Linked DNA regions of Thermobifida alba. The main gene of each other region encodes a partner of the protein of the gene in region 2 in a complex. Links are inferred from orthologs where the notes say so. Each region holds a gene or a part of one and is shown on either strand. Other genes may lie near its edges. The genes, in order: mfd and uvrA.

Region 1 (4,463 bases), 2.2 Mb from region 2 along the record:
GACTGACGCCGGCCGCGGCTTTCCGGGCCGCCCCGAGCCCGCGCCGGCCGCCCGGTCGGCGCGGGCGGGGCTCAGTCCCCGCCGCCCCCGTCGCCACCGCTGTCACCGCCGCTGTGGCCGTTGTCGTCGCCGCCCCGGTGGAGGAGGCCCCACTCTCCGCCGGAGCCGTCCCAGGACCCCGCGACCCTGTTGGTCGTGCGGCCGGTACCGCCGGAGGCGCGGCGGCCGCTCCGGCGGCCGCGCCGTACCGTCCCCCTCGTCAGCACGAAGAGCAGGCCGAGGAGAGCCGCGACGACGAGAGCGGCGAAGAGGGCCGCCAGGAACGCGACACCCCCCAGAATCGCCCCCAGGAACTCCAGGACCGTCCACAGGATTTCCATCGGTCGTCCTCACCTTGGTGCGGCGTGGAACGTTCCCGTCCGCGACGCCGCGTCCGAACTGTCGGGACGAGTGTAGGGAGGCGGACCGACGGTAGAAATGGGAAGTCGGTGGCCGGGGGCGGTCACTCCCGCGGACGCGGCCGGCGCCCCGGCTCGAAGACCGCCTCCACCAGCTCGGCGCACCACTTCAGCAGCTCCCGGTCGCGCAACTGCTTGCCGCTGATCCCGCCGGCCTTGGGCACCGGGACCAGCAGGGTGCGGGTGGTGTTCTTCAACACCGCCTTGGGGTAGAGCCGCCGCAGCCGCAGCTGCTGCGACTCGCGCAGCTCCACCGGGGCGAACCGGATCTGGCTGCCCTGCAGGACCACGTCGGTCAGCCCGGCGCTGCGGGCCAGCACCCGGAACCGCGCCACCGCCAGCAGGTTGTCCACCGGCTGCGGCAGCTCGCCGTAGCGGTCGAGGAGCTCCTCCCGCACCGCGGCGATGTCGTCCTCCCCCGCGACCTCGGCGATCCTGCGGTAGGCCTCCAGCCGCAGCCGCTCCCCCGGCACGTAGTCGTGCGGGATGCGGGCGTCGATGGGCAGCTCGACCTTGGTCTCGACCTCCTCGGCCGCCTCCTGGCCGCCTTTCAGCTCGCGCACCGCCTCGCCGACCATGCGCACGTACAGGTCGAAGCCGACGCCCGCGATGCTGCCGGACTGCTCGGTGCCCAGGATGTTGCCCGCGCCGCGGATCTCCAGGTCCTTCATCGCCACGTACATGCCCGCGCCGGTCTCGGTGTGCTGGGCGACCGTGGCCAGCCGCTCGTGCGCGGTCTCGGTGAGCGGCTTGTCCGGCGGGTACAGGAAGTAGGCGTAGGCGCGCTCCCGGCCGCGGCCCACCCGGCCGCGCAACTGGTGCAGCTGGGACAGGCCGTAGGTGTCGGCGCGGTCCACGATCAGGGTGTTGGCGTTGGGCACGTCCAGCCCGGACTCCACGATCGTGGTGGACACCAGGACGTCGAAGTTCTTCTCCCAGAAGTCGACCATCACCCGTTCGAGCTGGTTCTCGTTCATCTGGCCGTGGGCGTAGGCCACCCGCGCCTCGGGCACCAGGCGGCTCACCGTGGCGGCGACCCGGTCGATCGAGGCGACCCGGTTGTGCACGAAGAACACCTGGCCCTCACGCATCAGCTCCCGCCGGATGGCGGCGGCGATCTGCTTCTCGTCGTAGGGGCCGACGAAGGTGAGGACCGGGTGCCGCTCCTCGGGCGGGGTGAGGATCGTGGTCATCTCGCGGATGCCGGTCAACCCCATCTCCAGGGTGCGCGGGATCGGGGTGGCCGACATGGCCAGCACGTCCACCTGGGTGCGCAGCCGCTTCAGGGACTCCTTGTGCTCGACGCCGAAGCGCTGCTCCTCGTCGATGATCACCAGGCCCAGGTTCTTGAACCGGGTCTCCGGGGAGAGCAGCCGGTGCGTGCCGATGACCACGTCGACCTCGCCGGTGCGCATGCCCTCGCGGGTCTGCTCGATCTCGGCGTCGGTCTGGAACCGCGACATCGGGCGGACCGTCACCGGGAAGGAGGCGTAGCGCTCGGTGAACGTGGACAGGTGCTGCTGGACCAGCAGGGTGGTGGGCACCAGCACCGCCACCTGCTTGCCGTCCTGCACCGCCTTGAACGCCGCGCGCACCGCGACCTCGGTCTTGCCGTAGCCGACGTCGCCGCAGATCAGCCGGTCCATCGGTACCGGCTTCTCCATGTCGCGCTTGACCTCCTCGATCGCGGCGAGCTGGTCGGGCGTCTCCACGTAGGGGAAGGCGTCCTCCAGCTCCCGCTGCCAGGGGGTGTCCGGGGAGAACGCGTGGCCCGGGGAGGCCTGGCGCGCCGAGTACAGCCGGATCAGGTCGCCGGCGATCTCGCGGACGACCTTGCGCGCCCGGTTCTTGGCCTTGGTCCACTCGGCGCCGCCCATCTTCGACAGGGTGGGGGAGTCGCCGCCGACGTAGCGGGTGACCTCGTCGAGCTGGTCGGTGGGCACGAACAGGCGGTCGCCGGGCTGGCCGCGCTTGGACGGCGCGTACTCGATGACCAGGTACTCGCGGGTGGCGCCCTGGACGCTGCGGCTGACCAGTTCGATGTAGCGGCCGATGCCGTGCTGCTCGTGCACCACGTAGTCGCCCGGTTTGAGCTGGAGCGGGTCGACGCCGCGGCGGCGGCTCGGCATCCGCCGCATGTCCCGGGTGGAGGAGCGCTGCCCGACCAGGTCGGTCTCGGTGAGCACCACCGTGCGCACCGACCGCCACACGAACCCGTGCTCGATCAGCCCGGTGGTGACCGTCGCCACGGCGGGGTCGGGCGGCTCGGGCAAGGACTCGCGCAGCTGCGTGCCCAGGCCCGCGTCGCGCAGCATGGACGCCAGCCGTTCGGCCGGTCCCTGGCCGGGGGTGAGCAGCACCACCCGCCACCCCTCGTGCAGCCAGGACTTGACGTCGGCGATCGCGCGTTCGGTGTCGCCCCGGTAGGCGTCCGCGGCCGCCGCACCGAGCAGGACGGAGTCGTCCTCCTCGGCGTCGGCGGGGGCGCCCGGGTCGAAGGGGGTGACGGTCCACCACGGCAGTCCAAGTTCGTGGGCGCGCGACCGCAGTTCGGCGATCGACTGGTAGGCGGAGCCGCCCAGGTCGATGGGGGCCTCACCGCCGGAGGCCGCGTTGATCCAGGACGCGTCGAGGAACTCCTGGCTGGTGGCGACCAGCTCCTCGGCGCGGGTGCGGATGCGTTCGGGGTCGCAGCCCACGATGTGGGTGCCCTCGGGCAGCAGGTCGAGCAGCAGCTCCATGCGGTCGCAGAGCGCCGGGGCGAACGCCTCCATGCCCTCCACCGCCACACCGTCGGCGATCTTGTTCAGGACCTCGGCGAGCGCCGGGTGCTCGGCGGCCAGGGCGCGGGCGCGTTCCCGCACGGTGTCGGTGAGCAGCAGCTCCCGGCAGGGCGGCGCGAACAGGCCCGCCTCGGCGGTGCCGCCGACGTGGCCGGGCTTGCTGATGGAACGCTGGTCGGCGACCTGGAAGTAGCGGATCTCCTCCACGGAGTCGCCCCAGAACTCCAGGCGCAGCGGGTGCTCCTCGGTGGGCGGGAACACGTCGAGGATGCCGCCGCGCACCGCGATGTCGCCGCGCTTCTCCACCAGGTCGACGCGCGCGTAGCCGGCGTCGACCAGGGCCTGGACGACCTCGTCCAGTTCCACGGAGTCGCCCGCGCGCACCCGTACCGGCTTGAGGTCGCCGAGACCGGCCACCAGCGGCTGCAGGACGGCGCGCACGGGGGCGACCACCACCCGCAGCGGGGCGGTGAGCGGGTCGGAGGGATCGGGGTGGGCCAGACGGCGCAGGACCGCCAGGCGCTGGCCCACGGTGTCGGAGCGGGGGGACAGGCGTTCGTGCGGCAGGGTCTCCCACGCGGGGAACAGGGCCACCGAATCGGCGGGCAGCAGCGACCCCAGGGCGCTGCTGAGGTCGGCGGCCTCGCGCTCCGTGGCGGTGACGGCCAGGACGGGGCGCTGCGCGCCCACGGGGGCGTCGGCGGCGAGTCCGGCCACGACGAGGGGGCGCACCGCCGGAGGTGCGACGAGGTCGAGGTGGGGATCGTGGCCGCTGCGGGCGGTCTCGATCGCGCGGTTCAGGGCCGGGTCGCCGGTGACGACGGAGAGAAGTCCATTGAGGCTCATATCACCAGGTGGGGCGTGTGACGGCGGACACCCGCCGAGCAGCGGGCGCGGGACGGAGGCGGAGTCGGTGTTCCCCGATACAGCCTACGCGGGGCGCCGCGGCGGCCGCATCAGAAATCGGCGGACCTGTGGACGGGGTCGACGGCGGACGCCGGAGAGGCCCACCCAGGGGGAAACGTCGCGGACGGCCGCGGTGTTCCCGGGACCCGCGGGAAATCCCGGGCCTGCCGCCGCCCCCGGGGCCCGGGGCGAGCCCCCGGCGGGCCCGCGCCGCCCCTACTCTTGGGCGGGAAGTCCGTTCGACGAGGGAGCCGCGATGACCCACCCGACCGGAGGACGCGCCGTCCTCACTCCGGGGCCGCAGGGGCTGGCCCAC
Region 2 (3,698 bases):
ACGCTGGCGAAGATCATGGCGCCGGTGTCCGCCCCCTCCAGGGTCCGGCCCGCCAGCACCGCGAAGAAGAGCCAGAACAGCCAGGCGAAGAACAGGACCGTGCCCAGCGGGATGCTCACGAACAAGGAGTCGAGCAGGCGGGCCAGGGCCCGCTGGCCCCACGAGGCCGGACGGTACGGTCCCGCCCCGGGAGGCGGAACGGGCGCTGGGAACGTGCCGCCCGGCTGGGGCGGTGGCACCGGCCACTGCCCGGGGCCGCGCGTCACGGTCGTTCGGGGGTCCCACGGCGGGGGGTGGGTCATGGGGGAGGCCTCCGGGGTCGGTGCGGACACCGCGCAGCGCCCCGGAGCGCGGGCCGGGGCGCTGCGCGGGATTCCGCTGTGCATTCGTCCGCTGCCGATCCTACGGAGGGGCTGCCGTCGGGGGCAGCCTCCGTCCGCCCCGTCCCGCCGATGTGGCCCACAGTGGCCACGGCCGGCCGCCCCGGTGGGCCGGGAACCGTCCTAGTTGAGGATCTTGCGGAGGAACTGCCCGGTGTGGCTCTGCGGATGCTCGGCGATCTCCTCGGGCGTGCCGGTCGCCACCACCGTGCCGCCGCGCGCTCCCCCCTCGGGCCCCATGTCGATGAGGTGGTCGGCGGTCTTGATGACGTCGAGGTTGTGCTCGATGACGATGACGGTGTTGCCCGCGTCCACCAGCCGCCCCAGCACGTGCAGCAGCTTCTCGATGTCGGCGAAGTGCAGGCCCGTGGTGGGCTCGTCCAGGATGTAGACGGTGCGTCCGGTGGAGCGGCGCTGCAGTTCGGTGGCGAGCTTCACCCGCTGGGCCTCGCCCCCCGACAGGGTCGTGGCGGGCTGCCCCAGCCGCACGTAGCCCAGTCCGACGTCGTTGAGGGTCTGCATGTGGCGGCGGATGGCGTTGATCGGCTCGAAGAACTCCAACGCCTCCTCGATCGGCATGTCCAGCACGTCGGCGATGCTCTTGCCCTTGTAGTGCACGTCGAGGGTCTCCCGGTTGTACCGGGCGCCGTGGCAGACCTCGCAGGGCACGTAGACGTCCGGGAGGAACTGCATCTCGATCTTGATGGTTCCGTCGCCCGCGCACGCCTCGCAGCGGCCGCCCTTGACGTTGAAGGAGAACCGGCCGGGCTGGTATCCGCGCACCTTCGCCTCGGTGGTCTGCGCGAACAGTTTGCGGATGTGGTCGAACACGCCGGTGTAGGTGGCCGGGTTGGAGCGCGGGGTGCGTCCGATGGGGCTCTGGTCGACGTGCACGACCTTGTCGACCTGGTGCACGCCGTTGATCCGGGTGTGCCGCCCGGGCACGTCGCGCGCCCCGTGCAGCTCCTTGGCCAGCGCCTTGTACAGGATCTCGTTGACCAGCGTGGACTTGCCGGACCCGGACACCCCGGTGACGGCGGTGAACACGCCCAGCGGGAAGGCGACGTCCAGGTCGCGCAGGTTGTTCTCGCGCGCGCCCCTGACCACGAGCTGCCGTTTGGGGTCGCGGGGCCGCCGCTTCGCGGGCACCTCGATGGCCCGCCGTCCCGACAGGTACTGGCCGGTGATCGACTCGGGGCTGTCCAGCAGCTTCTGGACCGGTCCGGAGACCACGACCCGGCCGCCGTGCTCGCCCGCCCCGGGGCCGATGTCGACCACCCAGTCCGCGGAGCGGATGGTGTCCTCGTCGTGCTCCACGACGATCAGGGTGTTGCCGATGTCCCGCAGCCGCTGCAGGGTCTCCAACAGCCGGAAGTTGTCGCGCTGGTGCAGCCCGATGGACGGCTCGTCCAGCACGTAGAGCACCCCGACCAGGCCCGACCCGATCTGGGTGGCCAGCCGGATGCGCTGTGCCTCACCGCCGGACAGCGTCGCGGAGGCACGGCCGAGGCTGAGGTAGTCCAGGCCCACGTCCAGCAGGAAGCCGAGCCGGGCGTTGATCTCCTTGAGCACCTGGGCGGCGATGGCCCGGTCCCGTTCGGACAGCTCCAGTGAGGCGAGGAAGTCCGCGCACTCGCTCAACGGCATCGCGCTGACCTCGGCGATGGAGCGTCCGCCGACGGTCACCGCCAGCACCTCCGGCTTGAGCCGGCTGCCCTGGCAGGCGGGGCAGGGCACCACCCGCATGTAGCCTTCGAGCCGCTCGCGCACGAAGTCGCTGTCGCTCTCGCTGTGGCGGCGGCGCACCCAGTTGAGCACGCCCTCGAAGTCGGTGTAGTAGGAGCGCTGCCGCCCGTAGCGGTTGCGGTAGCTGACGTGCACCTGGGTGTCGTAGCCGGTGAGCAGGGCCCGGCGCGCCTTCCTCGGCAGCTTCTCCCACGGGGTGTCCAGGTCGAAGCCCATCGCCTCGCCCAGGGCCTGCATGAGCCGGATGAAGTACTCGCTGGGGCTGCCGCCGCTCCACGGCGCGATGGCGCCCTCGGCGAGGGTCCGCTCTGGGTCGGGCACCACCAGGTCGGGGTCGACCTCCAGGCGGGTGCCCAGCCCGGTGCACTCGGGGCAGGCGCCGTAGGGCGAGTTGAAGGAGAAGGACCGCGGCTCCAACTCCTCGAAGGACAGGTCGTCGTAGGGGCAGTACAGGTGCTCGGAGTAGACCCGCTCCCGCCCGGGGTCGTCGGCGGGCAGGTCCACGAACTCCAGCAGGATGGTGCCGCCCGCCAACTGCAGCGCGGTCTCCACCGAGTCGGTGAGCCGCTTGGCCGCCGAGGCCTTCACGCTGAGCCGGTCGACGACGACGGCGATGTCGTGCGTCTCGTACCGCTTGAGTTCGGGAGCCTCGTCCAGCCGCACCAGTTCGCCGTCCACCCGCGCCCGGGTGAAGCCCTTGGCCTGCAGGCTCTGGAACAGCTCGGAGTACTCCCCCTTGCGTCCGCGCACCACGGGCGCCAGCACCTGGAAGCGGGTGCCCTCGTCCAGTTCCATCACCCGGTCCACGATCTGCTGCGGGGTCTGCCGGGCGATCTCGCGTCCGCAGCGGGGGCAGTGCGGCCTGCCGACCCGCGCCCACAGCAGCCTCAGGTAGTCGTACACCTCGGTGATGGTGCCGACCGTGGAGCGCGGGTTGCGGCTGGTGGACTTCTGGTCGATGGACACCGCCGGGGACAGGCCCTCGATGAAGTCGACGTCGGGCTTGTCCATCTGGCCGAGGAACTGGCGGGCGTAGGCCGACAGCGACTCCACGTAGCGGCGCTGCCCCTCGGCGAAGACCGTGTCGAAGGCCAGCGAGGACTTGCCCGAACCGGACAGTCCGGTGAACACGATCATCGCGTCACGGGGCAGGTCCAGGGAGACGTTCTTGAGGTTGTGCTCGCGGGCCCCGCGGATCACCAGACGATCGGCCATGTCTCTTCGCGCGCGGCCCCCGGGTCGCCCCGGGCACCGGTGCGCTCCGTCCTTCCTCGTCGAGGGGTGTGCGTCGTACCGCGGCGGTGTGCGCCGCAGGAGTTCCGATGGCGCCGCGCCGCCCGGCGGAGTGCGGTGGAGCGACGGCTGCCTCCCCGCGCGGCGGCACCGCTGCCGGGGGCTCTGCCCACGGTAACCAGTGGGGTCCCGGCCGCATTCCGACCGGGACCCCATTCTATGGGTACGCCTGTTCGATTTTTGCGCTTCCAGGAAATCCGCGCCACGTCACTCGCCGGGCGCGATGCTGTCGGTGCGGGCCTTCAGCTTCCTGGCGTCGCTGCGGGCCTTCAGCACACT

What was found.
Region 1: the proteins of uvrA (region 2) and mfd are in contact, whole or in part, in a crystal structure (PDB 4DFC), measured with the Escherichia coli proteins. The link is inferred for Thermobifida alba from one-to-one orthologs.

What each region holds. Positions count from the first base shown.
Region 1 is NZ_CP051627.1:4,467,010-4,471,472, forward strand. The notes cover bases 303-4,462. They hold mfd (transcription-repair coupling factor), read right to left. Parts: upstream 4,088-4,462; coding sequence 503-4,087; downstream 303-502. Other genes in these bases: FOF52_RS20000 (hypothetical protein), read right to left, coding at 303-380; cysC (adenylyl-sulfate kinase), read left to right, coding at 4,404-4,462. Outside these bases: FOF52_RS19995 (globin domain-containing protein), read left to right, coding at 1-6; more of FOF52_RS20000, read right to left, coding at 72-302; more of cysC, read left to right, coding at 4,463-4,463. UniProt on the Escherichia coli protein: Couples transcription and DNA repair by recognizing RNA polymerase (RNAP) stalled at DNA lesions. Mediates ATP-dependent release of RNAP and its truncated transcript from the DNA, and recruitment of nucleotide excision repair machinery to the damaged site.
Region 2 is NZ_CP051627.1:2,257,718-2,261,415, forward strand. What follows is about bases 304-3,698. They hold uvrA (excinuclease ABC subunit UvrA), read right to left. Parts: upstream 3,342-3,698; coding sequence 504-3,341; downstream 304-503. Other genes in these bases: FOF52_RS09990 (RDD family protein), read right to left, coding at 304-386; FOF52_RS10000 (TerC family protein), read right to left, coding at 3,627-3,698. Outside these bases: more of FOF52_RS09990, read right to left, coding at 1-303. UniProt on the Escherichia coli protein: The UvrABC repair system catalyzes the recognition and processing of DNA lesions. UvrA is an ATPase and a DNA-binding protein. A damage recognition complex composed of 2 UvrA and 2 UvrB subunits scans DNA for abnormalities.